3 regions of the Pseudoalteromonas sp. SWN29 genome follow, and region 2 is predicted to be linked to each of the others. Evidence: predicted binding sites of a transcription regulator. Region 2 holds the regulator's gene; each other region holds the start of a gene.
What was found. The regulator ArgR, encoded in region 2, controls arginine synthesis, uptake and breakdown. The targets are predictions, from matches to a motif close to ANTGAATANNTATTCANT.
Positions count from the first base shown of each region.

Region 1: a site for ArgR is predicted at 4,331-4,348, ahead of I6F53_RS04395 (aspartate aminotransferase family protein). Genes of this name have one in related genera too.
Region 3: a site for ArgR is predicted at 1,556-1,573, ahead of I6F53_RS02310 (arginase family protein). Genes of this name have one in related genera too.

Region 1 is NZ_JADYXE010000007.1:110,371-121,527, reverse strand. It holds gene I6F53_RS04410 (DUF3802 family protein) at 1-177, opposite strand, end outside; gene astD (succinylglutamate-semialdehyde dehydrogenase) at 303-1,772, opposite strand; gene astA (arginine N-succinyltransferase) at 1,788-2,804, opposite strand; gene I6F53_RS04395 (aspartate aminotransferase family protein) at 2,890-4,095, opposite strand; gene I6F53_RS04390 (HDOD domain-containing protein) at 4,475-5,635, opposite strand; gene I6F53_RS04385 (anthranilate synthase component II) at 5,679-6,260, opposite strand; gene I6F53_RS20570 (putative bifunctional diguanylate cyclase/phosphodiesterase) at 6,364-8,637, opposite strand; gene I6F53_RS04375 (LysR family transcriptional regulator) at 9,088-9,999, shown strand; gene I6F53_RS04370 (YdcH family protein) at 10,128-10,373, shown strand; gene I6F53_RS04365 (putative quinol monooxygenase) at 10,432-10,788, opposite strand; gene I6F53_RS04360 (SDR family NAD(P)-dependent oxidoreductase) at 10,788-11,157, opposite strand, start outside.
Region 2 is NZ_JADYXE010000012.1:46,050-57,206, forward strand. It holds gene I6F53_RS06490 (S8 family peptidase) at 1-649, shown strand, start outside; gene I6F53_RS06495 (peroxiredoxin) at 754-1,227, opposite strand; gene galU (UTP--glucose-1-phosphate uridylyltransferase GalU) at 1,416-2,300, opposite strand; gene I6F53_RS06505 (DUF3718 domain-containing protein) at 2,593-2,970, opposite strand; gene folA (type 3 dihydrofolate reductase) at 3,049-3,540, opposite strand; gene cgtA (Obg family GTPase CgtA) at 3,614-4,771, opposite strand; gene rpmA (50S ribosomal protein L27) at 4,912-5,169, opposite strand; gene rplU (50S ribosomal protein L21) at 5,186-5,497, opposite strand; gene ispB (octaprenyl diphosphate synthase) at 5,920-6,891, shown strand; gene mdh (malate dehydrogenase) at 6,978-7,910, opposite strand; gene argR (transcriptional regulator ArgR) at 8,136-8,603, shown strand; gene I6F53_RS06545 (Dyp-type peroxidase) at 8,611-9,510, opposite strand; gene I6F53_RS06550 (ABC transporter ATP-binding protein) at 9,559-10,608, opposite strand; gene I6F53_RS06555 (ABC transporter permease) at 10,609-11,157, opposite strand, start outside.
Region 3 is NZ_JADYXE010000004.1:34,792-45,009, reverse strand. It holds gene I6F53_RS02315 (transporter substrate-binding domain-containing protein) at 1-274, opposite strand, end outside; gene I6F53_RS02310 (arginase family protein) at 404-1,513, opposite strand; gene udp (uridine phosphorylase) at 1,968-2,723, shown strand; gene cdd (cytidine deaminase) at 2,909-3,835, opposite strand; gene ppc (phosphoenolpyruvate carboxylase) at 3,996-6,641, opposite strand; gene I6F53_RS02290 (thiol-disulfide oxidoreductase DCC family protein) at 6,762-7,160, shown strand; gene I6F53_RS02285 (SDR family NAD(P)-dependent oxidoreductase) at 7,157-7,879, shown strand; gene I6F53_RS02280 (flavin reductase family protein) at 7,889-8,500, shown strand; gene I6F53_RS02275 (M24 family metallopeptidase) at 8,574-9,794, shown strand; gene I6F53_RS02270 (DsbA family oxidoreductase) at 9,916-10,218, shown strand, end outside.

The DNA of each region.
Region 1 (11,157 bases), on a different contig from region 2:
TGTGTTGAGATTTGTGTGCTGCTCGCAAATAAGCATCACATTTTGTGCAATAACGTCTTCGATTAATTCCATGACTGTTGGGGCACCTGGTTTTATTTCGCCTGGCTTCTCAAACAATGCTAAATTTTGAGTTAGATACATGATCAAATCATCGTACCCTTGCCTATCTAAAACCATTTTTGTACCACCTTTGTATAATTAATTATTTTGATTTAAGCAGAAAGCGCTGCTGATTACTAGCCTTGTACGATAGCAATACAAAAAAAGCAGCCGAAGCTGCTTTTTTAGTGATTAAGTACTGCTTAATCTATTTTTAAGCCTGGGCTTAATGTTGCTGGCATCGCTACTTTTTCAAGCTCTACTGAAGCTACAGGGTATGCACAGTAGTCGGCTGCGTAATATGCGCTTGCTCTGTGATTGCCCGATGCGCCAATACCACCAAATGGTGCTGCGCTTGATGCGCCAGTAATTGGGCGGTTCCAGTTAACAATACCGGCACGAATACGACGTAAAAAGTGGTCGTAATCTGCTGCACTATCACTTAATAAACCAGCCGATAAACCAAAGGTTGTATCGTTTGCTTTATCAATGGCTTGATCAAAGTCATCAAAGCGGAATACTTTTAAAAGTGGTCCAAAATGCTCTTCGTCTGGGAAGTCATTAATATTTGTACACTCAATAATACCTGGTGTTACAAAGCCGGTATTGGCTGTGTGCTCAAGCTCTACTAATACTTGACCGCCAAGCTCAACAAGCTCGTTTTGCGCTTTAACCATGCCCGCTGCTGCAGCTGATGAGATCATAGAGCCCATAAATGGCTGGTCTGCATCGTCATAGTTACCTACTTTAATCGCTTTAGTTGCTGTGATTAAACGCTCCAGTATCACATCGCCTTTGCTACCTGTTGGTAAAAATAGTTTACGTGCACACGTACAACGCTGACCACTTGAGATAAACGCAGATTGAATAATATCGTGAACAACCGCTTTAGTGTCTTCAACGTCAGTAATAATAAGTGGGTTATTACCACCCATTTCTAATGCTAAAATTTTACCAGGTTGACCCGCAAACTGTTCATGTAAAATATGACCAGTACGAGAAGACCCCGTGAAGAACAAGCCATCAATACCTTTGTGAGCAGCAAGGGCTTTACCCGTTTCTACTTCACCTTGTACAAGGTTAATGACACCTGCTGGTAAACCTGCTTTTTCCCATAGCTTAAGTGTAAGCTCTGCAACTTTAGGAGTAAGCTCAGACGGTTTAAATACCACTGTGTTACCTGCTAAAAGCGCTGGCACAATGTGGCCATTAGGTAAGTGACCCGGAAAGTTATACGGACCAAATACAGCTACAACACCATGTGGCTTATGACGGATCATTGCACGGCCAAGTGGCATTGCGTTTTCTACGTCGCCAGTGCGCTCTAAAAATGCTTTTTCAGAAATGGCAATTTTACCAACCATAGCACCCGCTTCTGTGCGAGTTTCCCACAGTGGCTTACCGGTTTCTTGTGCAATAGTAATAGCTAGCTCTTCGCTGTTTTCTTTTAATTGCGCAGCGAAAGCTTTAATTATTTCCAAGCGCTCAGTAAAGCTTTTATCAGCCCATGCATAAAACGCTTCGCGCGCTGAATTTACTGCGGTGTCTACTTGCGCCGCAGTTGCCGATGAAGCCTGCCAAATAACGTCGTTATTTGCTGGGTTTACTGAATTAAATTCTGTGCCTTGGCCTGCTGACCATTGACCATTTATAAATTGTGCAGGATGAGTCATATACTTTCTCCTAAATTAAATCGTGGTTGCACTAACAATATCGCCAGCTTGCAAATGCAATGCATCTGCTATTTCTTGCGATAAAATAAGGCTTTTTGCGCGCTCGTCGAATGTCATTGGTGTAACGGTTGCTCTGAAATCTTCAAGCTTTTCGTTTGCTAGTAACACCATGGTGTCGCCAGTCATTTCGCCAATTTCAACGTTAAAGTCGTTAGCATTACGAATTGTTGCAATGTTATCTACTTTTGCTTCAACCGTTGGGCCGCCGTCAAAAATATCTACGTAGCCATTAAACGTAAAGCCTTCGCTTTTTAATAATTCAATTGCTGGGCGTGTGTTGTCGTGTACTTTACCTATTACGGCTTGCGCATCTTTACTAAGCAAGTTTACGTAAATTGGGTATTTAGGCATTAGTTCTGCGATGAATACCTTTTGGCCAATACCTGTTAGGTAATCGGCTGTTGGAAAATCCATTGAGAAAAAGTGCTCTTCAAGCCACTGCCAAAAAGGGCTACTGCCATTTTCGTCAGACACGCCACGCATTTCTGCGATCACTGTTTGTGCAAAACGCTCTTGATGCTGTTTTATAAACATAAAACGCGCTTTTGAAAGTAGCTTACCGTTACAATTTTTACGATAGCCATCTTTTAAAAACAATGTGCAAAGCTCTGTCGCACCTGTGTAGTCGTTACATAGCGTTAAAATATCAACGGCTTTGTATACGTCTAATGTACGCGAAGAGTGAATCACTTTACTTAAGTGATAATGATAAAATGCATCATCAAGCCCTACCGCCGCTTCAATTGCAGATGTTCCTACAACTTCACCGGTTTCGCTATCTTCAAGAACAAACAGGTAGCCTTCGTCACCAGGTTGTGACGTTTGTTTAGCAAATGAGCTTACTGAATGGTCGATCTTCTTTTGTAATAGCTCTTCGTTTAAAGGCAAAGACGTAAAACCATGCCCAGATTCGTGGGCAATTTTCAGTAATGCTGAATAATCATTTTGCTGGATTGGGCGAAGGATCATCATGAGTCCGCTTGCTCCCTTATAAATAACGGTAAATAGGAATTGCAGGGCAAGCAGTGCTTGCCCTTAATTGGTTGGCTTAGATAGCTTATGCGTTTACTACGCTTGCTACTGCTTTTTCAAAGCGTGCCATACCTTCGCGAATGTCCGCTTCAGGAATTACTAAAGATGGAGTGAAACGTACTACGTCTGCACCAGCAACTAATGACATAAGACCTTGCTCAGTCCCTGCCACTAAAAACTCTTTTGCACGACCTTTGTATTGCTCGCTTACTACTGCACCAATTAATAAACCTTGGCCACGGATTTCACTAAATACGTTGTATTTTTCGTTAACCGCATTAAGTAGCTCAGTAAATAATGCTGCTTTAGCTTTTACGCCAGCAAGTACTTCAGGTGTATTTACTGTATCGAATGCAGCTTCTGCAACGGCACACGCTAATGGGTTACCGCCATAAGTAGAACCATGAGTACCTACTTTAAGGTGCTGTGCAATCTCAGTTGTTGTGATCATAGCGCCAATTGGGAAACCGCCGCCAAGTGCTTTAGCTGAAGTTAAAATATCAGGTACTACGTTTAAGCCTTGGTATGCGTATAAATCGCCAGTACGGCCAACACCTGTTTGTACTTCATCAAAAATAAGCAGTGCGTTGTGTTTAGTACATAAATCGCGAACGCCTTGAGCAAACTCATCTGTCGGTGAAATGATTCCGCCTTCGCCTTGAAGTGGTTCCATCATTACGGCACATGTATTGTCGCTAATAAGTGCTTCAAAAGCAGCTAGGTCGTTGTAATCACAATGTACAATGTCGCCAGGCTTAGGACCAAAACCATCTGAGTAAGCCGCTTGGCCGCCAACAGTTACGGTAAAGAATGTACGACCGTGGAAACCTTTGTTGAACGCGATGATTTGTGATTTTTCTGCGCCAAATTGATCAAGTGCAAAACGACGCGCTAGTTTAAGCGCTGCTTCGTTTGCTTCTGCGCCTGAGTTGGCAAAGTAAACTTTTTCGGCAAATGTAGCATCAACCATTTTTTTAGCTAGGCGAAGTGCCGGCTCATTGGTCATTACATTTGATAGATGCCAGATTTTTTCGCCTTGCTCTTTTAATGCACCTACTAATGCAGGGTGGCAATGGCCAAGACAGTTAACAGCAATACCACCAGCAAAGTCGATAAACTCTCGGCCTTCTTGATCCCATACGCGAGAGCCTTCGCCTCGAACTGGGATTACGCTTGAAGGTGCATAGTTAGGTACCATTACTTGATCAAATAATTCGCGATTGACTGTCATTTTATTTCCTCTTAATTGTGAGCAACACAAAACATCAAAATAGGTGTTTGGTTAATATTTGTAACCAACTTTATAGGCAAGATCAGTAACCTGATAATTGCGCAAAATTGCTTTGTGGTTCAATTTTCAGACGCACATTATTTCAGAATTACTTATATCTGTCTCGTTAAAAACTTTCATGTATCCCTTTAAAATAAAGGGCTAAAGATATTATTTCATAGATAGTGAATAACTATTTGCATAGCTATTTATGCTTATTTTTAGACAACTAACCGCATGAGCACCAAGGCGCGCACGCTTTAATCGGCAAATATGCAATATAACAATAGAGTGAGAATGAATGGTTAGTCGCAAAAAAATTAACAAAAAATTCAGATTTTTAGTCAATTTGAATAGCTAAATTGGTAAAATTACTCGATTGGAGGGTTTTTAGTTCCGTTTTAGTGAACTTAAAGTGCGAAAACCAGCTTAGAGTTTCATCGGGCTCAATAAGTTGATGCTCTTTTAAATTAAGATATTGAGAGTAACAACGTGCTTTTAGCATTACCTCTGTTAACGGCAGTAATGTATCGCCTTTATCTACCCCATTTACCAACTGCTGCATTACACCTTTAAACGGTAAATATTTAAAAGCCATTTTGTCTATTACCTTAGCGCTTACTTCTATCGATTTATTACAAAGCAACGTGGTTAAAAATAATGGATCGGGCTTTAGTTCTAATAATGCGGTGTGTAAGTTTTTTTGGTTTTCATTTCGGGCTAGTTGTACTTTGCGTTGCCATACTTGCTCAAACGTTTTTAAGTACAAGCGCACTAATGCAACTCGCCCTACATCTAAAAGCATTCCAAGGGTAAATGCATGTACGTCATTCACATTATTAATTTGTGCAATTTTTTGCGCGGCAATGGCATTTGCCATTGCACTGTCACGTAGCCGGCGTTTTAAAAGTGAAAAAGGTTCGGTGCTATGTGGCATCCAATGACGTACGGCAAATGTAGGTATAACTAGCTGTAAGTTATCAAGGCCAATATAACGAAGGGCTCGCGACGGTTTATCTACTTTTACAGATGTGTTTTTACTACGCTGATTACGGTAGTAAGGTAAATTAACGAGCGTTACTAACTCTCTACCCAACCAGCCTATGTCATTCACCAATGGTTCTAAACGCCCTACCGACGCCGACTTTACAGCTAATATATCGAGTATGTTGGCAATGCCATCTTCAATACCTATGGTGCTATGAATTACGCCATCTATATCTTCGAGCTGCTTATATATAGCAGTTTCAATTGTTTTGTGTAATTGCTCACTCGCTTGAGCGCGGTACTTATGATGTGCAGTACTGCTTTGCTGACGCTTATTTTGCGCGGCCACTTCAACCTGAAGCAAGGTGCGCTGCTTCATGGGTTCGCCGTAATCTATATCTAATGTATGAATGAAACCAATTTGCTGGTGCGCAAAGCTATGCCCAAGCAATAAATCATGAGCTCGTTGGCTTAGTATTTTGGCAGTGCGCTGCTGGGCTACAAGTTCGGTCATGTCATCCATTAATAAAGTATTAAATGCTTTGTGTATTATAACATTAGAAGCGAGTTAAAAAGTTATCAAGCAGTTCTAAGCCTTGATCAGTTAAAATAGCTTCGGGATGAAACTGCACACCTTCGATAGCGAGTTCATTGTGTAACAACCCCATAATTTCGTCAAACTCGCCTTGCTCAGTTTGAGTCCATGCGGTTACTTCAAGCTCTTTAGGCAGTGTTTGCGCTTTAACCACTAAAGAATGATAACGACACACAGTTAACGGGTTAGCTAAACCTTTAAACACCCCTTTATTAGTATGCATTATAGGAGATGTTTTACCGTGCATTACTTTTTTAGCACGAATTACATCGCCTCCTAAGGCTTGCGCAATAGTTTGATGCCCCAAGCAAATCCCCAAAATAGGATACTGCCCTTTTAGCTGCTCAACAACATTTAACGAAATCCCCGCTTCGTTAGGCGTACATGGCCCTGGCGACAACACAATGTGCTGCGGGTTTAACTGTTTTATTTGTGCAATGCTTAGCTCGTCATTACGCTTTACTAACACGTCTTGATCTAATCGCTGAAAATATTGCACCAAGTTGTAAGTAAACGAATCGTAGTTATCGATCATTAACAGCATTACACAACAAACCTTATAAATTATTGACCACGACTTTACACAAGTGGTGCTAAGCGCTGCATTCTACCACTATTAATTAGCCAACATAAATTAGCAAAAAGCGTTAAAAATTAACTCCTTTAGCTAAAAAGGCTTCAAAGTCTTTGGCGGGTATTGGCTTACTCAGTAAATAGCCTTGTATTTGATCGCATTCATAGTCACTTAACTGTTGTAGTTGCTCAACTTCCTCTACGCCTTCGGCAATAATATCGAGCCCTAAGTTTTTAGCTAATTGGCAAATACTTAATACTAATGCTTGGTCACGGGTGTCGGTTACCATATTGCGTATAAAAGACTGATCAATTTTTAATTTATTCACCGGAAAACGCTGTAAATAACCCAGTGATGAATACCCAGTACCAAAATCGTCAATCGATAAGCTAATACCTAATTCGCTTAATTCACGTAGTACGCTAATACCAAATTCTTCATCGTCCATAATAGCGGTTTCAGTTATTTCAAGCTCAATTAACTCAGCCGGCACAGCAAAGTGCGCTAGGCGGTCTTTAATACTTTGCACAAAATACTGCTGAGTAAATTGCCTAGCCGATATGTTTATTGCTAAACGTATATTTAAGTTTTGTTGATGCCATTTTTTAGCTTGCTCAAACGCAGTATCGAGTATCCACTCCCCTAGCGGTAGTATAAAACCGCTATGCTCTGCAATAGGAATAAACTGCGCAGGAGATATAAATTCACCATTATCAAACCAGCGAATTAAACACTCACAGCTGTCTATTTGTTGTGTCTTTATTTGCATTTTAGGCTGAAAGTAAAGCTCAAATTGCTGCTTTTCGATTGCTGTTTCAAGGCGTCTGGCAATATATATTTTACGTGCATGCTTAGCACCGCTTTCACTATCAAAATGAGCAAATGGTACATTACGCTTTACAGCCTCTTCTAGCGCTATATTTGCATGCAGTAGTAGCTCATTATAATTATTACTGGTAGGAAAGCGCGTTACACCACAATTAAAACCCATGCGCATTTCGCCAAAAGGGGTTGATATAGCTTGGCTTAAACGACTTTGAACTCCGCTGAGTAAATCATCTATAGTGATTGAACAGTCTTGCGCGGTATAAACAACCACAAAGTTGGCATCTGCAATATGGTAAATAGTCAGCTTATTTGTACTATTTAAACGCTTAGAGAAATCACGCGCACTTTTAGATAAATGCTTAGCAAATGCATTTATACACTCGTTTGCACCGGTTAACCCATATTGCTCTAATAGTAATTTAAAGTGATTTACATCAATCAGCATTAAGCTGAAAGGTTGCTCTAAAGTAATAAGCTCATTGGTGTAGCTTTCTAAGCTAGCCTGATTAGGTACTTTTGAATACGGATGATGAAATGCTAAATACTCAAGTGAACGTTCGGCTTCGAACTGCTCAGTTACATCACGTATGTGCACATCAAAGGCATCTATTTCTTGTAGCCAATGTATTTGATAGGTGAGGTAATGGTTGTCCAACTGAGTATAAAAGCGCTTTACAAAGCTCGATGTTTGCTTAGCCTCAAGTAGTTGTTGCTCTATATTACGGCTCAATAATGCAATGGGTGTGCTGTTTTTATCTGCTACATACTCTTTATGCATCGCGATAGCCGCAGGGTTGCAATAATTGAGCTTTAAGTCTGCGCTTAAACTAACAATGGGGTTTGGATTGCGCGTAGGAAATAGCGCTAAACGCTCATTATGGGCGCTGAGTTTAATAAACTTTGATGCGTATCTGCCTGTATATATACTTACAAATATTAAAAATAATGAAAATACAATGACCACTTGTACTGTAGTTTGTAAGTCAGTTTCGGTTTCAAGGTAACCTTCTTTAACGCCTAACGATATTTGCGATTCAACTACTTTTAATATGTGGACCAATTTAACCTGTAATGCTGTTAACTGCTCCAACTGCTGCCTTGCTAAATCCCAAGCAACACTGGGCCCCGATAAATTATTATGTAACTCTAAAGCAAGGCTCAATCCACCTTTTAGTGGCTCAGCTAACTTTTGCTGTAGCTGCGCTTCTTTATTGTTTGCATCAATGGCGTTGAGCAGTAATAGCAGCTCGGCATGATTATTTAAAAAGTGAGTTAGGTATAACTGCTGATCGTTCGTTGCGTAATATTCATAAAGTAATCGTTCTTGCTTAACAATAAGTGTTTCTACAAATCGAATATCGCGAAGCGAAGGGATTTGCTGCTCCATAAGCTTAGATGAGGTATTTTTTATTGAATTGGCCTGTAAGTAAACAATGGCAGATACCACAATACCTACGATTACTACCCCAAGGTAAAATTGACGCGCTTTACTGGCAAACTTATTATTGAAGATTTTCATGTCAATTTTGCAACGACCTCATAATTATTAACAACAAATATAAAAACGTAATTATATACAATTAAAGTGGATACTGTTGTTTATATTTTGCTATATAAAAGGATCGATTTTGAAGGGGGTTTGTAAATAAAAAGTGTGATAAAAATAGTGACTAATTAAACGATCAGTCTTGTTATTTAATTATTATACGCTTATCCAATATTCTTTATTACTTGGCCACTTGTTAAATTGATATGTACTTTAGCTGCATCGACAAACGTAAAGCCTTGTTAAGCGGCTACAAATTCTTCAGCACCACCAAAACCATGAACACTCATTGCTTTTATGAGCGTTACCCCTACTAGCCGTTTATAAATAATCTATAATGAGGTTTTATTGTAGCTTTGCCTTTAATAAATGATAATAAGGCTAAATACACAGTCAGTTTCAACATAATACTGGGAATAAAGTATGAATAACGACCACCTGGCTTTGTTTGTACGCATTGCTAATACATATAATATAAGCCTTGCAGGAAGAGAGCTTGATTTATCACCAGCAGTCGCTAGTGCATATATTAGTAAGCTTGAGGAAAACTTAGGAGTACGCCTTATTCATCGTACTACACGTAAGGTGTCGCTGACCGAAGAAGGTGAGGCATTTTTACCTCATGCACAAGAAGTGTTAGCAACGCTTGAAACTGCCCGTGCGTCTGTAGGTGCAGGAAGTTTAGTACCACAAGGTACATTACGTATCACGGCTCCTGCTTCATTTGGACGCATGCATATAGTTCCTGCATTAAAAAGCTTTATGCAAGAATACCCAGGATTGACTATCGATTGTCGCTTTAGCGATACCATTGTTGATTTAGTAGAAGGCGGTTTTGATATTGCAATTCGCGATGCGGCACTTAAAGATTCAAATCTAATTGCTCGTAAACTGGCATCAGATAACCGTATTGTATGCGCATCACCTGAATACATAGCTAAAAACGGCTTGCCTAAAACGCCACAAGACTTAGTTAATCATCAAACGATTAACTTAGCCAGTGTAGAAAGTTGGGCTTTTAAATCAGGTAAAGACACTCTTAATATTAAAACCAAAGGCGCACTTCGTTTTGATAACGGCGAAGCGGTTCGTGATGCATGTGTACAAGGGTTAGGTATTACTATTAGTTCTAATTGGTGTAGCTATAAATGTTTAGAGGATGGCAGCCTAATAGAAGTGTTAAAAGACTTCCCGCTGGTAGCTAATGCCGATATTTGGGCTGTATATCCAAGCAATAGATTATTAGCTCCTAAGGTGCGTGCGTTTATCGATCATTTTATTGCTTACTTTGGTGAAGTCCCTTATTGGGAAAAAGCAGCAACTGCTAAAAAGTAAAAGCGGTTGTTTGCGCTATATCAAATTAAGTTGCCAATGGTTGATTTATGATTGTTTAAACCCCAGTGTATTATATGAAGGCAGTAATTCACTTAAACAACTCATTTATATCCTACTAAGGAGCAAATATGTTAGGCGAAGACCACTCACTCACAAATGACTTTCCAGAGTATTTAAATACCATTGCCAAGCTAAATGAAAGCGATACTGAGTTTGCAAAAAAAGCAGATAAGTACGATAAGCTAGACAAAGAAATTAGAATGTTAGAACTTAAAGATGCGCCAATTAGCGACGAGCAAATGCATCTATTAAAACACGACCGATCAGAGTTAAAAGATTGGCTGTATGAGCACTTACAACAAGCTACACAATAAGCAAAAAAAAGAGCTCACTGATGAGGTGAGCTCTTTAGATCAACAATGGGTATTTTCTCTAAAACTTTACAAAGCCACCCACTGGTTTCATAAATACTGTGCTTGGGCCTGCAAAAGCTTGCGCAAACTCTTCTGATAATTGACTAAATACCGTTACTTTATCCATATCAACTACGCTTAAAAATAATGGCCCACTTTTGGCCCAACCAGCAAGATGTGTTTTAGCTGCGTCTTCATTTTGGTAGCGCTCGTAAATGTGCACACTGCGTTTATCTTCACTTACTGTCCACTCATATATTAAAGTCCCAGCTTCACTTTTAGCCGAAGCAATTAGTTGTGCCATTACCAGTAAAAACTCGTCATATTTACCTTCTTTAATTTGGCCTTGTACAGTCCACGTAACGTGATTTTTCATTATGCTTTACCTAGTTTAAGTTGCGTTAAAATACTGTTTAACGTGTCTACTAGCTGTTGGTTTTTAACATTATTAAGTGCATCAACATGAGGAGGTGCAAAGCGTCCTGTATCGTTATCAAAATACAGGCCTGCGGCATCTTTAAATTCATCATTAAGCGCTGCGCGACAAAAAATATCTGCGCCAATTTTTAAATCGCCGCCATCTATGCCGTAAGCGTCTTTTACCATTTTACTACCCAGTAATGATTTAGGGTTTACCGATACAACTAATGGCCCACTATCTTTAAGCTCCAGTCCTAAATGACGCGACCACATAGTAATAGCCAATTTACTTTGTGCATAAGCCGCACTATCTGAAAGTTCAATG
Region 2 (11,157 bases):
TAGCGAGCTTATTAATGGTGAAGCTAAAACAGGTTTAAGTGGGGCTGCAAATGCACAAGCGTTTTACACTATGACCGTACCAAGCGGTGCAACTAACGTAACATTCACTATGAGTGGTGGTACTGGTGATGCTGATTTATACGTACGTGCGGGCAGTAAACCTACAACTACTACCTATGACTGTCGCCCTTATAAAGGCGGTAATAGCGAAGAGTGTTCTATTGATAACCCTACTGCGGGAACTTACCACGTAATGCTTAACGGCTACTCTGCGTATTCAGCTGTGAGCTTGGTAGGTAATATTACTGGTGGTTCATCGTCTGGTGGCGGTACAGGCACTCCACAAGCAGGCGGCGGCACTATAAGCGATGTGACAACCAATACTGGTCAGTGGAAACATTACACGTTAGATGTACCTGCAGGAATGAGTACGTTTACAGTAACAACGTCGGGTGGAAGTGGCGATGCAGACTTATTTGTAAAATATGGCAGCCAACCAACAACCACTACGTACGATTGTCGCCCTTATAAAAATGGCAACGCAGAAACATGTACATTTACCAATCCACAAGCAGGTACTTGGCACTTAAGCGTTAACGCCTATAGCACTTTCTCTGGTTTAACACTTAGCGGACAATACCAACCGTAATTTAAAATTTGAGCCGTAAATAAAAAACCGATGTTGTTTCCAACATCGGTTTTTAAATAGTAAGTAGCTGATTAATTAAAGCTAAAACCTACATTTTATTACTGTTATAGCTTCTCTAGTACTGATTCTGCACGGCTTACAACAAACTCTTTGTCTTGCTCTACAAATAAACCAGTTACTACTGCATTTTCAACAATCATAGCGTAACGCGTTGAACGTAAACCACCAAAACTAGCGGTATCTTTATCAAGCCCTAACGATTTAGTGAAACTTCCATCGCCATCGGCAAGCATTGTAATTTCTTGCGCGTTTTGCGAGTCGCCCCATGCTTGCATAACAAATGCGTCATTAACAGATACACAGTAAATAGCATCAACACCTTTTGCTTTAATTTTATCAGCAAGAGTAATAAATTCAGGTAAATGTGCATTTGAACACGTTGGTGTAAATGCACCTGGCACTGCAAATAACACGACTTTTTTACCTTCAAACAACTCTTTATTTGTAAGAGATTGCATACCGTCGTCAGTTAATTGCGTTAACGTAACCGATGGTAATTCTTGGCCTTGCTCAATCATGGTGGTTCCTTTAAAAGATCAATACAGAATAAGTAACAATCATACTACGTAACCTATTACAGTGTAGGTAAAGTGTAACTAACTTAGTAACTCAGAGTAGTCTAGCAAAGGTTTGTAGACCGCGTTCACTACATTTTATGAAAACTATTTTAGCTTCTATAGTTTTCATAAAATTTATTGCTCTGTAGTTAAGGTAAATTCAAATCATTTATAAAGCGAGAAAAGTCATTACCTAACTTTTTATCCCGCATGCTGTACTCTACAATTGCTTTTAAATAGCCTAACTTATCTCCGCAATCGTGAGAGCGACCACTCATATGGAATGCTTCAACGGTTTCTTGTGCCATTAATGCGTCAATAGAATCTGTAAGTTGTATTTCACCGCCAGCACCTACAGACGTTTTTGCGAGTAGAGGCCAAATATTCTTACTCAGTACATATCGCCCTACAACAGCAAGATTTGAAGGTGCTAAATCTGCATCAGGTTTTTCAACCATTGCTTTAATTGCAGCACTTTTACCTGGCATTAACTCAACACCGTTTATATCAGCAATACCATATTTACTAACGTCTTCTTTAGCTACTGGCTCAAGCATTATTTGACTTGCTTGAGTTTCTTTAAAGCGTTTAATCATGGCCGCTAAGTTTTCAGTTTCTTGATCGGCAGTATAAGCATCAAGTATCACGTCTGGCAGGAGCACGACAAAGTTATCGTCACCAACTATTGGCTTAGCACACAAAATAGCATGCCCTAGCCCTTTAGCTTCACCTTGGCGTACACTCATAATGGTGACATCAGGCGGACAAATAGAGCGAATCTCATCTAATAAAGCACGTTTAACACGTTTTTCAAGAGTAGCTTCTAGCTCGTAACTTGTATCAAAATGGTTTTCGATTGCATTTTTAGAGCTGTGTGTAACTAATACAATATCTTTAATACCGGCAGATACACATTCGCTGACAATATATTGAATTAGAGGTTTATCAACTATAGGGAGCATTTCTTTTGGAATAGCTTTTGTCATAGGGAGCATTCTCGTCCCTAAGCCTGCTACTGGAATTACAGCTTTCATATCTATCCTTAGTGATTAAGTTAGTAAATAAACTAGCAGATACAAAATAGATACCAGCTGAATAAAGTTACCTCTTTTGAAGAAGTAAATTTGAAGCTGCTTTTAAAATGAAGACTCTACACTTTAGGAATATAAAATAGATAGGTAAATAGTGAACTTATTAATGATTTTGTTAGAGGTGAGATTACATTAGCTAAATAAAAAAGTCTGAAGTTGTTATTAATAAAAACTTCAGACTAATCAATATTTAACAATACCTTACTGAAGGTAGAGTTATAAAACCTTTTTATAATTAAAGACCAGCGCGATCTTTAATCACTGCAATAAGTGGTGAGCTAGCAAAGTTGCCTTCAGCCCAAGCAATATCAGCACCATCTGTTAACGCACTTTTTGATAAGTTTTTAACTATATACTCACCAGTATCCACTGCATTACTAGCAACAGCATGACGTAATAAGTTATTACCATTACATTGTACTGCATCATAAATATTACGAATTTTTACACGAGAGCTTTTAAGCTTGCTGCGTAATCGGTTTTTATCGTCTGCCGCAATATATTCACAAATAGATACTGCTAATTGATCTTCAGCATTTGCAGGTGCTGTATACGAAAAAGAACTTACAGCGACAACAGCAGTAAGTGCAACTAGCTTTGGTAATTTAAACATGACAAACCCTTTATAATACTTTGTTCTTATATAGACTATCAAATATTATATCAATCTATCAAAAATTACGCAATAATGTTAATGTTCTTTATACAAAGTTACGAATTTATAACTAGATTTGTTTTTTTCATCAGGAAGGTTTTCTTGCTCTTCTTTCACGTTCCAATTAGCAACTTTATTGTAATCAGGAAACTGTGTATCGCCTTTAATATCTAAATCAATAAAGGTTAAATATAAGCGTTCTGCTTTTGGTAAAAATTGCTCATAAATATTACCGCCACCAATAATCATTACTTCTTCAACAGCACAAACTAGTTCTAGTGCGGCCTCTGGTGTGGTTACCACTTCAATACCCTGTGCAGTATATTCTCTGTTTCGAGTAATAATAATATTACGACGCCCAGGTAAAGGACGGCCTATTGACTCAAAAGTTTTACGACCCATGATCACCGGCTTACCCGTAGTTACTTTTTTAAAATGCTGAAGATCGGCAGGTAAATGCCATGGCATTTTATTATCTAGGCCAATTACACGGTTATTTGCCATTGCTGCAATCATTGAAATTATCATAATAAACACCTAGTACTTTATTCTTAAACAAAGAAAAAGGAGCATAAGCTCCTTTTTAATAAATTCTATTTAATTAACGCTCGTAGACAACTTCTACGTCGTAATCATCTTCATCCCAGTCGTCCCAATCATCATCATTGCCTTTACCTTTAGTGGCTTTTTCATGATAGGTATCCCACTTGAATTCAACTTCTTCATCTTCAACTTGTACAAACTTCTCTTTAGGCATGCTATCAAGTAGTGTCATTATGTTGTGGATTAAAGGTTGAGTATTAAGTTTATTAATTGCTGAAATGTGATAAATATTTTCAGTTTCGCCCAGCTCTTCTGCAATCGCTTCGCATAGCGCTTTTGCTTCATCTTCTGGTAATAAATCTATTTTATTAAACACTAACCAGCGTGGTTTTTCAGCTAATTTAGGGCTGTATTGGTGTAGCTCGTTAATAATCGAAAATGCATTATCAACAGGGTTTGAACCATCTACCGGCATTACATCAATAATGTGCAATAACACACGACAACGCTCTAAATGCTTCAAGAAGCGAATACCTAGCCCTGCACCATCAGATGCACCTTCAATTAGACCCGGAATATCGGCTATAACAAATGATTTATTTGCTTCTGGACGTACCACACCTAAATTAGGAATAAGCGTCGTGAATGGGTAATCAGCTACTTTTGGTCTTGCTGCAGATACACTGCGGATAAACGTAGATTTACCTGCATTTGGTAATCCTAGCAAGCCCACATCAGCTAATAATAGTAACTCTAACTTTAAGTTACGTACTTCACCGGGTGTGCCCAATGTTTTTTGACGAGGTGCTCGGTTAGTACTTGATTTAAAACGTGCATTCCCCAAGCCGTGGAAACCACCTTTTGCAACCAAAATTCGTTGACCATCTTGAGTTAAGTCGCCAAGTCCCTCTTGGGTATCAACATCCATGATGCGCGTGCCTACAGGCACCATAACAAATAAGTCATCGGCTTTTCGGCCTGTACAGTTACGGCTACGACCGTTAGTACCACGTTCAGCTCTATGAAAGCGCTCAAACTGATAATCAATTAGGGTATTTAAGTTTTCATCAGCTTGTAGATAAACACTACCACCGTCTCCACCGTCACCGCCGTCTGGTCCACCATCTGGAACATATTTTTCACGACGGAAAGACACGATGCCGCTGCCACCGTCTCCAGCTTCTGCGCGAATTTCTACTTCATCTACAAACTTCATGATTACTCACTTTAGGGATTGGCTTGTTTAATAACTCTATTATATACCCAAGCCAACACAAATGCAGGCTTGGGTATATATTTTGACTGACTACAAAACAAAAAACCCCGCAAAGGCGGGGTTTTTAACTACCTTACTGATTACTCAGTTACGATAGTTACGTATTTACGGTTTAAAGGACCTTTTTGTTCAAACTGAACTTTACCATCTGCTTTTGCGAAGATAGTGTGGTCTTTACCGATACCTACGTTAGTACCAGGGTGGAAACGAGTTCCACGCTGACGAACAATGATGCTACCCGCTAGAACTGATTCGCCACCAAAACGCTTAACACCTAGGCGTTTGCTTTCTGAATCGCGACCGTTACGAGTACTACCAGCTGCTTTTTTATGTGCCATTTCTAAGTACCTCTAATTAAGCGCTAATGCTAGTGATTTTAACTTCAGTGAACCATTGACGATGGCCCATTTGCTTACGAGAATGCTTACGGCGTCTAAATTTAACAACCTTAATCTTCTCACCGCGACCATGTGAAACAACCTCAGCTGTTATCTTGCCACCGTTTACGAACGGTACACCGATCTCGATTTTCTCACCATCAGCAACTAAAAGTACTGAATCAAATTCTACTGCCGCACCAGTTTCAACGTCTAATTTTTCAAGACGAATCGTTTGACCTTCAGTCACACGATGCTGTTTACCACCACTTTGGAAAACCGCGTACATAATTAACTCCGTCTGTGCACCCTCAAATCGGCGCAACTAAAATATTCTTCGATAGGGCGCGAAGTTTACGCTAACGCGAAATAACTAGCAAGCCTATTTTGTAATTAAAATGAATAAAAAGTAGCTGCTTTGAGAGCAATTCAATATTTACCCCATTTTATATTAATTAGCCCTTTTGCCAAGCGCTTTTTAACTCTTAGTCGAAATAAATTAATGCACTCAAATATGACCCTCACAGCTTAATATCTAAGCACACCATAAACTGTATATTGATTATCAATTAATCAGTTATCTTGGCTAATTCAGTCTAAATTAAGTACTTTAATAGTGTTTTTTCAATCAATCGTCACAAAATATCGAGCTAGTGCATTTTTTGTTGTACAATCTGCGCCGTTCACACATAAAAATTGGCTCGGAGATCAATGGATATAAAAGCTATCCAGGCGTTAATCGAAAGCGATATGAATGACGTCAATCAACTTATACATGCGCAAATGCGCTCAGATGTGGCGTTAGTTAATCAGCTTGGTTTATATATAGTTAGCAGTGGCGGCAAACGCGTTCGTCCAATGCTGGCGATTTTAGCAGCCAAAGCGCTCGGTTATCAGGGTAAAGATCACATAACACTTGCAACAATTGTTGAGTTTATTCATACAGCAACGCTATTGCATGACGATGTTGTAGATGAATCAAACTTACGACGTGGCACACCTACAGCAAATGCTGAATTTGGTAATGCTGCTAGCGTATTGGTTGGTGACTTTATTTACACTCGTTCATTTCAGCTTATGGTTGGCCTTGGAAAAATGCAGGTTATGCAAGTACTTGCCGATGCAACAAACATTATTGCTGAAGGTGAAGTATTGCAGTTAATGAACTGCAACGACCCAGATACAACCGAAGCCAGTTATATGCAGGTTATTTACTCTAAAACAGCTAAGTTGTTTGAAGCAGCGACAGGCCTTGCTGCCATTATTACTGAGCAAGACCAAACTACTCTCGATGCACTAAACCTATATGGTATGCATTTAGGTACTGCGTTTCAGCTAGTAGACGATGTACTCGATTACAATGCAGATGCTGAGCAGTTGGGTAAAAACATTGGTGATGATTTAGCTGAAGGCAAACCAACGCTTCCACTTATTTATGCTATGCAACATGGTAGCGAGCAGCAAACGCAGCTTATTCGTGATGCAATAGAGCACAGTAATGGTATGGAGCATTTAGAAGACATTCTATCGGCACTAAAGCAAACTAATGCGCTTGAATTTACAATGCAAAAAGCAGAGCTTGAAGCTGACAAAGCTATTGCGTGTTTAGACTTTTTAGCTGAGTCTGACTATAAGCAAGCACTCATAAGCCTTGCTCGTATTGCGGTTGACCGCGACCACTAGTTTTAACTAGTTACACAGTGTGAAATTAATTCTGAGCAATAAAAAAGCCTGCAAATGCAGGCTTTTTTGTTATTCTACTTTGGCTATTACGCCATGAAATCAACACCTTCTTTGATGTCTTTTTTCAGTGTTTCAAGCATGTCATTTTTTGCTTTTGTTTCAAATGCGCTTAGTTCGCCGTAAGAAAGAATTTCTTCTACGCCGTTTTTACCTAAACGTACTGGATGTGCAAAGTACTCTGCATCGCCATTTTCAACAGCAACGTAAGCGTAATCTACAACTTCTTCACCCTGTAGGCCTTTAACTAAAGACATACAAAAACGAGCTGCAGCAGCCCCCATAGATAGCGTAGCTGAACCACCGCCTGCTTTAGCATTTACAACTTCAGTACCCGCATTTTGGATACGTGGAGTAAGTGCAGCAACTTCTTCATCAGTGAAAGAAACACCTTCAACTTGAGAAAGTAGAGGAAGAATAGTTGTGCCTGAGTGACCACCAATTACTGGTACTTTCACAGTTGCTACGTCTACGCCTTTAAGTTCAGCAACAAATGCTTCTGAACGAATAACGTCAAGCGTAGTAATACCGAATACGCGTTTAGCGTCGTAAGTACCTGCTTTTTTGAATACTTCAGCAACGATTGGAACTGTGCCATTTACTGGGTTAGTAATAATACCTACTAACGCTTTAGGACAGCTAGCAACAATGCCTTCTGCTAAAGTTTTGATGATACCAGCATTTACATTAAATAAATCAGCACGATCCATACCTGGTTTACGTGGCATACCCGCTGGGATAAGAACGATGTCAGAGCCTTCAAGCGCTTTGTTTAATTCGTCTGCGCCAAAGCCTGCTACTTTAACATCTGTTGGGATGTGAGAAAGGTCAACCGCAACACCTGGTACTACTGGTGCAACATCATAAAGTGATAATTCAGAGCCAGCTGGTAAGCCTGTTTTTAATAATAAAGACAACGCTTGGCCGATACCGCCTGCAGCACCTAATACAGCAACTTTCATTGGAATTCTCCGTAATTTGAGGTAGGAAACATTTGTGGCTCTTAAGATAATGAAATTAGCGACTAAAAACAAATTTATCCTGTCTATTTCAAGTATATTTTCGACCATAGTCGTAAACTTTTGTGATTTAACGCATCAAACTGGCAAGTTAACTAAACAACTGCTGCATAATTATTCATTTTTGTGTAGAATTTGCGGCATAAATAACAAAAACGAATAAAGACTATGCAACCACAAGATAAACAAGAAGCATTGGTAAAAGCATTTAAATCACTATTAAAAGAAGAAAATTTTGGCTCTCAAGGCGAAATAGTTGATGCATTAAAAGATCAAGGCTTTGACAATATAAGCCAAAGTAAAGTATCGCGCATGCTAAGTAAATTTGGTGCTGTACGCACACGTAACGCCAAACAAGAAATGGTTTACTGCTTACCAGCTGAAATGGGTGTACCTACGGCTAAAAGCCCATTACGCCAATTAGTAATCGACATTATGCACAACGAAATGATGATCATTATTCGTACCAGTCCAGGCGCCGCTCAGCTTATTGCGCGTTTATTAGATTCATTAGGTAAAGCAGATGGCGTACTAGGAACAATTGCAGGCGACGATACTATTTTTATCGCTCCTGCTAAAATATCTGAAATAGATGTAACACTTGAACGTGTTCGCATTTTATTTGATACGGTTTAATAGCAAACTAAATTTGTTTTAAAAACCCGACTGAAGGCGCAAAGAAAGCAGAACCCATATCGGCTTGAGTAAAATCAAGCCAGTGGTCGTAGCAATCACCTTCTCCTAAACGACTTTTAAGTACTTTTTCAAATGCAGTACCCGTACTAGCGCATGTAATTGATAACATTCCCTGCTCATACACATCGCCATAAGGCATGCTCTGATTTAATAATAGCGGTTGTCCGTCTTCGTCTTTTAGCTCACTACGTGAAGCATGGCTGGTTTCAATCGCGGGGATAATTAGTGTGTTATCAAGGCGCGTACGCCCCATTATTTGTTCTTGCTCACTCAATGATAAGTGCTGCCACATAGTTAAATCATGCTTATAACGCTGTACATGAATATAACTCCCCTGATCTTCAAAATTGCCAGGGTTACTAATTAAAGCCGTAGCGCGCTTTTTTCTTCCATGTGCGGTGTCGCCACCATAAATAAAACCATTAAAATCACGACCATCTAAAAAGCGAAAATTACGAATTTGCTCCACCAGCTCAACATCGGGGGCAAATAGTTTTAAAATTTGCAGCGCAAATAAATGGTTAACGTCTTCACGGTCAGAGCGAATTTGCACAAATAAATCGCACGGTTGTACGCTCATTTGATGATCGCTATGGTTTATATTAGGAAAGCTCTGTAATTCGCTTGGGATGTATTCAGGGAGGATATGCGGCCAATATTGCGCACCAATAGCAACCATACAAGAGAGCATTGATTCTGAAAATTGATCGCTAAATTCTTCTTCAATAGCGCTTACTTGTTTTAACTTTGCGCGAAGTGATTCATCTTGACCATCAAACACATTAAAAAATAAGTGCAAACCGTGTAAGTTTGCTTCAGCACAAATCCCTGATTGCGCTTGCGCCATTGTTATTCCTTAATTTTACAGATAAAAACACAGCGAATAACAAATTAATTACGATTCGAAAAAATTCACCGTGTGAGGTTTTATTTTTATTATAACCTGTTCATTATTTTCAAATGACTGGCCATATTGTGCTGCAACTTCAATTTCTTGCTCATTAATAACAACCGAATAAATATATGCCGAACCTATAAAGCGACGACTTATGATTGTAGCTCGCTTACTAAATTTGTCACTTTGGTTATCTGCCACTAATTCTATTTGATGCGGACGTACATATATCAGCCCTATGCTTACGTTATGCTTACTTTCAACATAAGATTCGACTAAACCAAATGGCGTTTTATATTCAGTTGCTGTTAATACTTCTGCGCTCAAGTATATGCCCTGACCCAGAAACTCTGCAACCTCCTTTGAACATGGCGTTGCAAAAAGCTGCTCAGGCGTGCCTTGTTGCTCAATTTTACCGCGATGCATAATGGCAAGTGTATCTGAAAACGCAAACGCCTCTTCTTTTGAGTGTGTAACAAACACAGCAGATACTTGAGTTGCCTTAATAATTCGACGTATATCGGCAATTAATTCAAAGCGTACTTGTGTGTCGATATTTGAAAAGGGCTCATCAAGTAGCAATAAACTAGGCTTATAAGCTAATGCACGAGCAATAGCTACACGCTGCTGTTGACCACCCGATAACTGATGCGGGAACCTGTCAGCACAGCCAATTAAATGTACCAGCTTAAGCATTTCATCAACGCGTTGCTGCTTTTGAGCTTTACTCATTTTACTAAGCCCAAATGCGATATTATTTGCCACCGTTAAATGCGGAAACAATGCATAATCTTGAAACATCATGCCGATGTTACGGTGCTCAGGCGAGACAAACGATTGCTCATCACTCACTAATTTACCGTCTATAAAAATAGACCCTTGCTTAGCTTCAATTAAACCTGCAATCGCTTTTAACGTGGTCGTTTTGCCGCACCCACTCGCTCCGAGTAGACAAACAATTTCATCCTTACCCACTGTTAAATCTAAATCGTGAATAACCTGTGTACCGTTATAGTGATAGCTCACGCCTTGTAAAATTAAACTACTCATTTAACTACGCTGCTCCATAGAACGATTAATAAAATACAAAGGAATAAACCCAACAATAACAATAAATAATGCCGATATTGAAGCAAGCTCTAACTGCTCGTCACTCACATACTGAAATACATGAGTAGCTAAGCTTTCAAAATTAAACGGCCTGAGCAATAGTGCAGCTGGCAGTTCTTTCATACACTCAATAAATACCAATAACGCAGCAGTAAGCAATCCTCTTCGCAGTAAAGGTAGATGCACTAAACGCAGCGTTTGCCCTTGGCTTTTACCCATTGATTGGCTTGCCATATCAAGTGATGGGCTAATACGTAAAAAACTCGACTCAATTGCTCCGTGTGCAATGGCGTAAAACCTAACAATATAAGCAATAATAATAGTAAGAATGCTACCTGTAAGCAGTAAGCCAATATCTAAATTATACGGCTCGAGCGCTGTGTTAATGGTGTTCTCTAATAATGTAAGCGGTAATAAAACCGCAATAGCGAGTACTGTGCCAGGCAACGCATATCCTGTGCTTGCTAAACGCCCGGGAATAAGCGGATA
Region 3 (10,218 bases), on a different contig from region 2:
TACTTTCTCTATTAGGTAGTCGAACAATTGAAAATATACAGGTGTTTTTATCGCGTAGCGCTGCATTGTAAGATATGGCCCAACTATGCGCCAACATAGTGTATTTTATACCAGTGCCTTCTAGCGCTTTATGAACTTTATCGACAGAACGGCCAACGAGTTTATTATCTTCATTGAGATACTGAAAGTCCGGAAATACTTCCGTTACTATTGTAATTTCAGTTGCATCAACTTTAATACAGCTAATGAACAATAAAAAGATCAATAATTTCATTCAGCAAGGCCTCAACTAACTCATTATAAGTATTTAATAAATATAGCTGAGGCTTTATGAACTGCTAGTTTTTAGTCATGCAATGTACACTTATACGCTGATAGTGCTAGTATTTATAGCTCATACAGCTTACTTGTTCATCGCACTAATTAAAAAGGCTGAAATTTTAGCGCCTTCTCTAAGTGTCGTTTCAGAGCTTGATTGACCCACTAAAGAGCTGTCGGTAAATGGCGCTATTTCCATCATATCCGCACCCGTAATCGGAAACTCATCCGCAATGGCTGATAAAATATCAAGCGCATGCTGTGGTGTTAAACCATTATGTTCTGGCGTACCTGTGGCAGATGCAAACTCTGCATCAAGCGCATCAATATCAAAGCTTACGTATACTTCATCAACGTTATCGGCTTTTAACTGTGCAATAGCGTCGGCAGCAACTGCTGCTGCGCCGCGCTCAATGATTTCATGTGCCCAATGTTGCTTAACGCCAAAGGTACTTTCCCAGTGTGCTTTAGGCTTACCACTTGAGCGTATACCAAATTGTATTAAATGATGTGGTGCCGGTAAAAACTCTAAAATATGTGTACACCAAGAGCCAAAACATAAATCTATGCCTAGCCGCTCAACAAGTAAATCTGTATGCGCGTCAAAGTGAATAATAGCGGTACGCTTACCTTGCTCACGTTTTGCTTTTAAGTACGCTTTGGTAAGTGGGTAACTAATTGAGTGATCGCCACCAATACCAAATATCCCTTTATCTTTAAATGTTGCGTAAAAACTGTCGCATACATCCTCAGTGATTGATAATGGGCTTACGTAGTAGTCGTTATCTTCATTACCGTATAGGGCTTTTTGGCAATTAGAAATGGTTGCATCATTTAGGTATTTATCATGAAGTAAATGTGGGATTACACGTACATCGCCTAAATCAAACGAGTGACACTGCGGTTGCTGATCAATTAAAGCTGAGCGCACAAACAGTGGCCCCCAGTTTGCTCCGCGTAAAATACCACCGCCACAGTCTGAGCTAATACCTAACATAACGGCTTTATGTGGAGAATTTGGTAATTCATTTAAAGACTCGCGCCACAAATTATCAACGTTTTCAGTTTGTCCATAAAGTTTATTACGCAGTGCGGCTTTGCGCTCTTTTGCAGTATTTACTGTGTATACGCCATCACCAGGTGCGCACAAACAGTGCTCAACTTTGTTTTTAAATGCTTCAAATTGTGTGCTCATAATAAACTCCTTCGATTTTTATTCTGTACGTAGCTAATTACTTTTGATTAGTTATGCAAAATCACCAAAAGTGCCTAAACTTCAAATAAATTCCACTTTGCTAAATAAGTCTGTGCCTAATATAAATAAACACGCTATCTTTTACGTGCTTAATACAAATTTAAGCCATTGAATTAATTTAATATTAATGAACATTTACCATAAACTATTTAATTGTAGTTACGCGCTTGGTTGATACTTATTATGTCTGCTTGAACATGTCAACAGCACAACAAGGCTACTTGTATAAGCACTTGATTGAATATTCATAGTTGATGAATAAATCAAATTAATCCTCAAAATTATTAAGACTTAATTGGAGGAGTTAAGGTAAAACGGACAATCGTCCTGTACTTGATAAACGTTTCTAGCAATGATGCTAGATTGACACAATTTATTATAAAAAGGCTTAGCTATGGAAAAGGTATTTCACTTAGGACTATGTATTGACGATCTTAAAGGTGCAAAACTTGCGATTGTACCGGGCGATCCAGATCGTGCTGCACGCATTTCACAATTCCTAGACAACCCAACTTGCCTTGCTCAAACTCGTGAGTTTCATGTTTACTTAGGTCAACTAAACGGCCATTCGGTGGTTGTTTGTTCCACGGGTATTGGTGGTCCATCTACGTCGATTGCAGTAGAAGAATTAGCACAACTTGGCGTGCGTAAATTTTTACGTATTGGTACAACAGGTGCGATTCAGCCACATATCAACGAAGGCGAAATTTTAATTAGCCAAGCGTCTGTACGTTTAGACGGTGCAAGCCAGCATTTTGCTCCTCTTAGCTACCCTGCTGTGTCTGACTTTTATGCAACACAAGCTATGGTACAAGCATGTAAAAACTTAAATATCGATTTTCATATTGGTATTACTGCATCAAGCGATACATTTTATCCAGGACAAGAGCGTTACGATACGCATTCTGGTTACGTTCCTAAATCACTACAAGGTAGCTGCGAAGAGTGGCAAAAACTGGGCGTGATGAACTACGAAATGGAATCAGCAACATTATTCACTATGTGTGCAGCCCTTGGTTTACAAGCAGCATGTGTAGCAGGCGTACTTGTTAATCGTACTCGCCAAGAAATACCAAATGTTGACCATGGTGAAATTGAGCGTAAATCTGTAGCGGTAGTATTAGAAGCGGCTAAAGTATTACTTGATTAATACGGATTCTATTCTTAATGGGCTATTATAACGATAAGAAAATGGCTCAGTAACAAGGCAAAAATTATGAAGTATAGTTGTCTTATATGAATAATTTTTAACGCAGTTAGTGAGTTATTTAATTCGATAGAATGGCGCATTTTAATAAAGCACAGCTTTGCCTGTGCTTTATTGTTTTTAAGAGGTTATTTTAGCTGAGCGCTAATTACTTCTATTGCCGGTAAATTTTTAAAACTTGCAAGTACAGCACGTGCTACACCCGCTTGGTTTTCATGGCCTGCGGTTTCTAAAAGTGTAATACCTTTTACCGTCTGCTCATCAAAGCTAAGCCCTGCGATAAATAATTGGCTAAGTGCACTTTGCAGTGGCGACAAGCTTGGGCTGTACGCTGCGTTTTCTGCGTAACTTCCGTAAAAATCGCCATTTTCAAATGTACTAATTTTTACTGCACTAAAGTTTTTACTATAGGGTACGTATGCGTTTAATGCTGTACTTGCTAGTTTTTCATCTAGTTGATCATTTGCAAATACTTGCTGGTGAGGCTCTGGATTAAACAAGCTAAACGCGTTACCTAAATCAGTCGGCCCAAACGAGTACGGCAGTAATTCTGCCAACTTAAAGTGTTGCTCTGGCAATAAAATATCAAACTCTTTCGCATCAGCGAGTTCGTTCATAAACTGGCGGCAATATCCACACGGTGCATCGCTAATCGCTATTTTAACTATTTTTTTGGCGCCGTTTAACCATGCGTTATTTATAGCCGATTGCTCTGCATGAACCACTAAACTCAATGCTTGATGATCAAATTCTACATTTGCACCAAAGTAAAAGTTTACCTCATCGTTTTCATCAAGTGCTTTAACAATTGCGCCTACATGAAAATCTGATATCGGCGCAACAGCATACTCAGAAGCCAAAGGTACTAAACCTTGTAATAATGCATCATCAGACACATTGAGTTGTGCACATAACTGCTTAATATTATTAGAATTTAATATGCCACGTTGTGATTTTAATTGACTACGTAATGACGCTGTTTGCGCTACGTTTAATGTGATGTGATAATTTGTAAGTGCTGTATCTTGCTGTACAGTAAAAGTTGCTGAAGCCATAACATTTTTTAATTATTCAATGGCTAAGTAGTTTAAAAGGTTAAGCCGCTAATTGCTAGGTTATTAAACGCAAAAAAAGGGAGCACATCGCGTGCTCCCTTTAATTTTAACTGATATACCCAACAAAATAATTAATTGGTATACCTAACAAAATAACATGTTAGCCGGTATTACGCATACCTGCTGCAATACCTGTCATCGTGATCATTAATGCATTATCAATGTCACCTTCGTTGCGTTTTTCCTCTGAGCGAGCACGACGTAAAAGCTCAACCTGTAGTAAGTTAAGTGGATCGGTGTACGGGTTACGTAAGTTAATCGATTCCTTAATCCATGGCTGTTCAGCTAGTAAGCTTTTTTGTGGGCTAAGTGATTGCACTAGGCTAATAGCTTCTTGTAGCTCTTTACGAAGCGTTACACCCAATGGTTTGTACATATCTTCCACCAGCGCATTATCGTAATGCTCACTCAACCAACAATCGGCTTTACTAAATACCATTTCTAGCATTTCTAGGCGCGATCTAAAAAACGGCCACTGTAAGCTCATTTCATTTAGTGTAGCGGCGCCGTATTTATCAAGCGCAGCCTTTAAGCCAGTTAACGCACCTAACCATGCAGGAAGCATTAAACGGTTTTGGCTCCACGCAAAAATCCACGGAATAGCACGTAGGCTTTCAACGCCACCATTAGGATTACGTTTTGCAGGACGCGAGCCAAGCGGTAACTTAGACAGTTCAAGCTCAGGTGTTGCCATTCTAAAGTAAGGCACAAAGTTTTCATCGTGACGAACTACGTTACGGTAGTGCTCACACGACTCTTCACTTATTAGCTTCATTACCTCGCGCCATTCTGGCTTTGGCTCCGGCGGCGGTAGTAAGTTACTTTGCAGAACTGCGCCTGCGTAAATATTTAAGCTTTGCAGTGCTACATCGGGTAAACCAAATTTAAAGCGGATCATCTCGCCCTGTTCGGTTACACGCAAACCCCCTTTTAACGAACCTGGCGGTTGTGAATGCAGCGCTTGCGCCGCAGGTGCACCACCACGTCCTACTGTACCACCACGTCCGTGGAATAAAACAAGCTCAATACCACGTGCATCAGCAAGCTGTACTAGCTTATCCATTGCTTCGTATTGCGCCCAACCTGCTGCCATCATGCCAGCATCTTTAGCTGAATCAGAGTAACCAATCATTACGTTTTGGGTGTTTTTAATGTGCCCGCGATACCAAACATTATCAAGCAATGTGGTAATTACATCACTGCCTGCGTTTAAATCGTCGAGTGTTTCAAACAACGGTGCTACTGGTAAATCAAAGCTACAGCCGCTTTCTTTTAGCAATAGTTGTACTGCTAAAATGTCTGACGCTGTTCGTGCCATCGAAATAATATACAAACCAAATGTTGCTTCGTCTTGCTTGGCAATTACATCAAAGGTATCAAGTACTTCTTGTACATCAGGGCTTGGTTGCCAATGTTTTGGAATAAGCGGTCTGCGCGAGTTAAGCTCTGCAAGTAAAAATGCTTGTTTGTCTTGCTCTTGCCATTGGTTGTAGTCGCCTAAACCTAAATAACGAGTCAGTTCTGAAAACACATCGCCGTGGCGAGATGAATCTTGGCGCACATCAAGTTTGGCTAAACGCAAACCAAAGCTATTTATACGGTGCAGTAAATCAAGTAATAAGCCATCCGCAACTACTTTCATATTACACTTTAATAACGAGCGATAGCACACTTCAACTGGGTGCTTAAGCTGATTAATATTAGTAATTAAATCTTGTGAATCGCTGCGCTTATTTTTAATTTTAGCACCTAAGTGCGCCACTGTTTCTGCAACCTGATTTTTAAGCTTTTTGATTACTGCTCTATATGGTTCAAACTCTTGCCCTGCAAGGTCAACAAGCTCATCACTGGCATCTGACATAGAGAGTTCAGCGCACAACGTTTTTAAATCTTGAATGTATAAGTTAAGTGCCATCCAACGACCATGATCAAGCACTTCTTTTGTTACCTGCGATGTTACAAACGGATTACCATCACGGTCTCCACCCATCCACGATGTAAACTCAATTGGGCTGTAATCTATTGGTAACTCTAAGCTCAACTGGTCTTTAACATTCGCTGAAAATTCACGTAAAAAGCGCGGAACCGCATGCCACAGGCTATTTTCTATTACTGCATAGCCCCATTTGGCTTCATCAACTGGCGTTGGGCGAGAGCGACGAATATCGTCGGTATGCCAAGCTTGGCTAATCAGTTGTTCAATACGATTTAAAATATTGTCCCGCTCTTGCACTAAGTTATCTTTTCGCTCTAATGACGCTAAGCAATCACTTAGTTCAACGTGTTTGTTAATAATAGTACGGCGCGTAACCTCGGTTGGGTGAGCAGTCAATACTAAGTTTATGTGGAGTTTTGAGAGTGTTTCGGCCAAATGATTACTGTCTAACTGGCCTTGTTCTGCTTTTGTAGCTAACGTTTTTAATGTTTGAGTGAGAGGGTTTTGTTGGCCAAGGCCAACGTCATTAAAACGCGAAACGGTATGAAATTGCTCTGCTACATTAGCAAGGTTTAAAAAATGATTAAATGAACGGGCAACCGGTAAAAGCTCTTCATCACTAAGCGCATGTAAAACATCTATTAGCGCTTGTCTGTCGTCTTCGTTACCACTGCGAGATGATTTTGATAAAGCACGAATTTCTTCCACTTTATCTAAAATCGCTTGACCTTGGGCATCTTTGATTGTTTGTCCTAGTAGTTGCCCTAGTAAATTTACATTACCTCGCAAGGCGGCGTATTGTTCACTCATTTATCAATCTCCATTTTTTCGTAGGACACTATTAATATCATCATGAAGAGATATTTAATAGATCCATTTGCAATGTCTTGTCGTAAAAAAGTATATATAAAATAATCACAAAGTATTCACATGATCATTTTTTACGATGGTAACTACCCTCTTTGTAGCACCGAAATGCAGCAACTAAAACACGCTGATAACAAAAACTTAATTACGCTTGAAGATCTTAACGCGAGCGACTTCAGCGAGCGCTACCCGTATATTGATAAAGACAAAGCAATGAACTACCTTCAAGCTCAAAAGCAATCAGGTGAAATGATTTATGGGCTTGATGTAACTTACGAAGCATGGAAAATAGTGGGTAAACACGGCTGGTTGAAAATTTTTCGCTTGCCAATAATTCGCTTTTTCGCTGACTGCGGATACCTATTATTTGCTAAGTATCGGCACCCCATCAGTCGCTTTTTAATGCCAAATACTCAGTGCAGTAATGGCCAATGTGGACTAAAAGCAAAAGGTGATAAATGAAAACTATTGTTTTATTCGGCGCAAGCAGTGCCATAGCAAATGCATATATAGAACATCTACAAATAAACACGCCTACTCATCAGATCGTTTGTATTAGTTCAAAAAGTATTGAATCTGGCTCAAGTGTTGTCCACCTGCATACTGACTACACAAAACAAAGTTTAGCGCGCGTTACTAATTACCTAAAAGAGCAAAATGCCGATATACAACAAGTTATTATATTCAATGGTACACTGCACAACGAAACCCATATGCCTGAAAAAAAGATGGAGGATTTAGACGCTGAGTATTTTAGCCAACTTCTAAATTCAAACACCCTAACTCCCCTACTTTGCTTGCAGAGTATTTTGCCGCTGTTAACCCACAAAACGCAGTGTACTATTACTGCATTAAGTGCGCGCGTAGGCAGCATAAACGACAATAAATTAGGTGGTTGGTATACTTACCGCGCATCTAAGGCGGCGCTTAACATGCTATTTAAAACCGCTGCTATAGAGCTTGCTCGTCGTGCTAAAAATACCAAACTCATTCTGTTTCACCCTGGCACTACCGATACAGCACTTTCAAAGCCCTTTCAAAAGAATGTACCTGAAGGCAAATTATTTACCCCTGAATTTGTAGCCAAGCAACTTTTTGAATTAACAAACAATAACCCTGATTTAAAACTAGACGGTGAACCTGCTTATTTAGATTGGCAAGGCTCTACAATACCGTGGTAAGGACTTTTAATGCATTTTACTAAAGCGCAAATAGACGCACTGGAAAAACATACCCGTACTCATTTAATTAATTCTCTTTCGGGTTTTAAAAGCGCTAATTTAATTGGTACGCAAGACTTACTTGGCAATACCAATCTATCTATTGTCAGCTCCGTTATTCACTTGGGTGCTAACCCACCGTTAGTCGCCATGATTATGCGCCCTCACAGTGTGCCGCGTCATACGTTTGAAAATATTTTACAAACGGGCACTTACACCATAAACCAAGTGAATAAGTCAATTTATAAGCAAGCTCATCAAACTTCAGCCCGTTACGATAAAGACGAGTCTGAGTTTGACGCTACAGGTTTAACACCTGAGTACTTAAACGACTTTGCAGCGCCCTTTGTACAAGAAAGCCGTTTAAAGTACTCGGTTAAATTTGTAGAAAACCAACATTTAGCCATCAATGGTACTGAGCTTGTCATTGGCGAAATTATGGATGTATATGTAGATAAAGCAGCACTACAAAGTGATGGCTTTTTAGATTTACAAGCAATAGAAACAGTGGCTGTAACCGGGCTTGATAGCTACCACACAAGTAATAAATTAATGCGCCTGCCTTATGCAAAAAAACCTTAGCGTGCATGTTATCTCATAAAATTGAATTCCCTTTTCACATTGCGCACAATGCCTAAAAACCAAGGAGAAAAACATGACCACCATAGGTATAGGTACACAATCAAGCGAGCAAGCGCTGGCAAGCTTAAGTAATATGACGCAAACGCTAACCCCTATTGCTGCTGACGAACATTTAGAGCGCATAGCCAAGGCGCAAGCTTATATGCTAGCAAACAACATAGATGCAATTTATTTAAACGCTGGTACCAACCTAACCTACTTTACAGGCATGAAATGGTACGCGAGCGAGCGTATGGTTGGCGCAATATTACCCGCCCTTGGTGACGTGCAATACATTGCGCCGTACTTTGAGATTGGCTCATTAAACGGGTTTAAAGTAATAGATGGGCCTATCCATGGGTGGCAAGAGCACGAAAATCCTTACGCACTTTTTGTAGAAGTGCTAAAAAAACTAAACATTAATGAAAACGCAACCATTGGCATTGATGAAAGCGCGCAATTTTTTATATTCGACGGTATTAATAAAGCGCAAACGGGTTTAACACTCATAAATGCACAACCCGTAACGGCGCATTGCCGCATGCATAAATCAGTTCACGAGCTTAGCTTAATGCAGCGCGCTATGGATATGACCTTAGCCGTGCATCAAGCCACAGCAAGCATGCTTTATGAGGGAATAACCACCACCGAAGTAGAAGCTTTTATAAAGCAAGCACACCAAAAAGTAGGCGCGCCAGGTAACTATTTTTGTATTGTTTTATTTGGTGTAGCAACGTCTTTCCCGCATGGTGTTAAAGACGCCCAAGTACTTAAAAAAGGCGATATGGTATTAATTGATACCGGCTGTAAAGTACACGATTACCTATCGGATATAACCCGTACTTATGTATTTGGCGAACCAACAATGCGCCAACGCATGTTTTGGGATCATGAAAAAGCAGCGCAAATGGCTGCGTTTAATGCCGCTAAAATTGGCGCTACCTGCGAAGACGTAGACGCTGGCGCACGTAACTATTTAGCCGCGCAAGGGCTCGGGCCGCAGTATCAAACACCGGGTTGCCCACATAGAACGGGCCACGGTATTGGGCTAGATATTCACGAATGGCCATACTTAGTTGGCGGTGATAAAACCCCACTTGCCCCTGGCATGTGCTTTAGTAACGAGCCAATGTTAGTTATACCCGATGAATTTGGCGTACGTTTAGAAGATCATTTTTACATGACCGACAACGGCCCTCATTGGTTTACAGAGCCTAGCCACAGCATCGATGACCCATTTGGGCTTAACGCCTAAAACTGATTACCTTCAAGAGCAGCTGTTTAGCTGCTCTTTTTAGTTTGAGGATTGATAATGCATACTTCGTCCCAATATCCTTTTTTATACTTAGTTATAAGCAATCCTCAAAAGGATAAATATGAAAAACTTTAAAATTGATATCGTTTCAGACGTAATGTGCCCTTGGTGTGTAGTGGGTTATAAAAACCTAGAAACTGCACTAGAGCAACTTAAAGACGAAATGAGCGCAGATATTACATGGCATCCTTTTGAACTAAATCCAGATATGCCAATTGAAGGTCAAGACTTAAACGAACACTTAATGCAAAAGTACAACTTAAGTGAAGAGCAAGGCGACGAAAATCGTAAAAACATGTTCGAAGCAGGTCAACGTGCTGGATTTACCTTTAATTTTGATGGCAAACGCATCATGATCAACAGC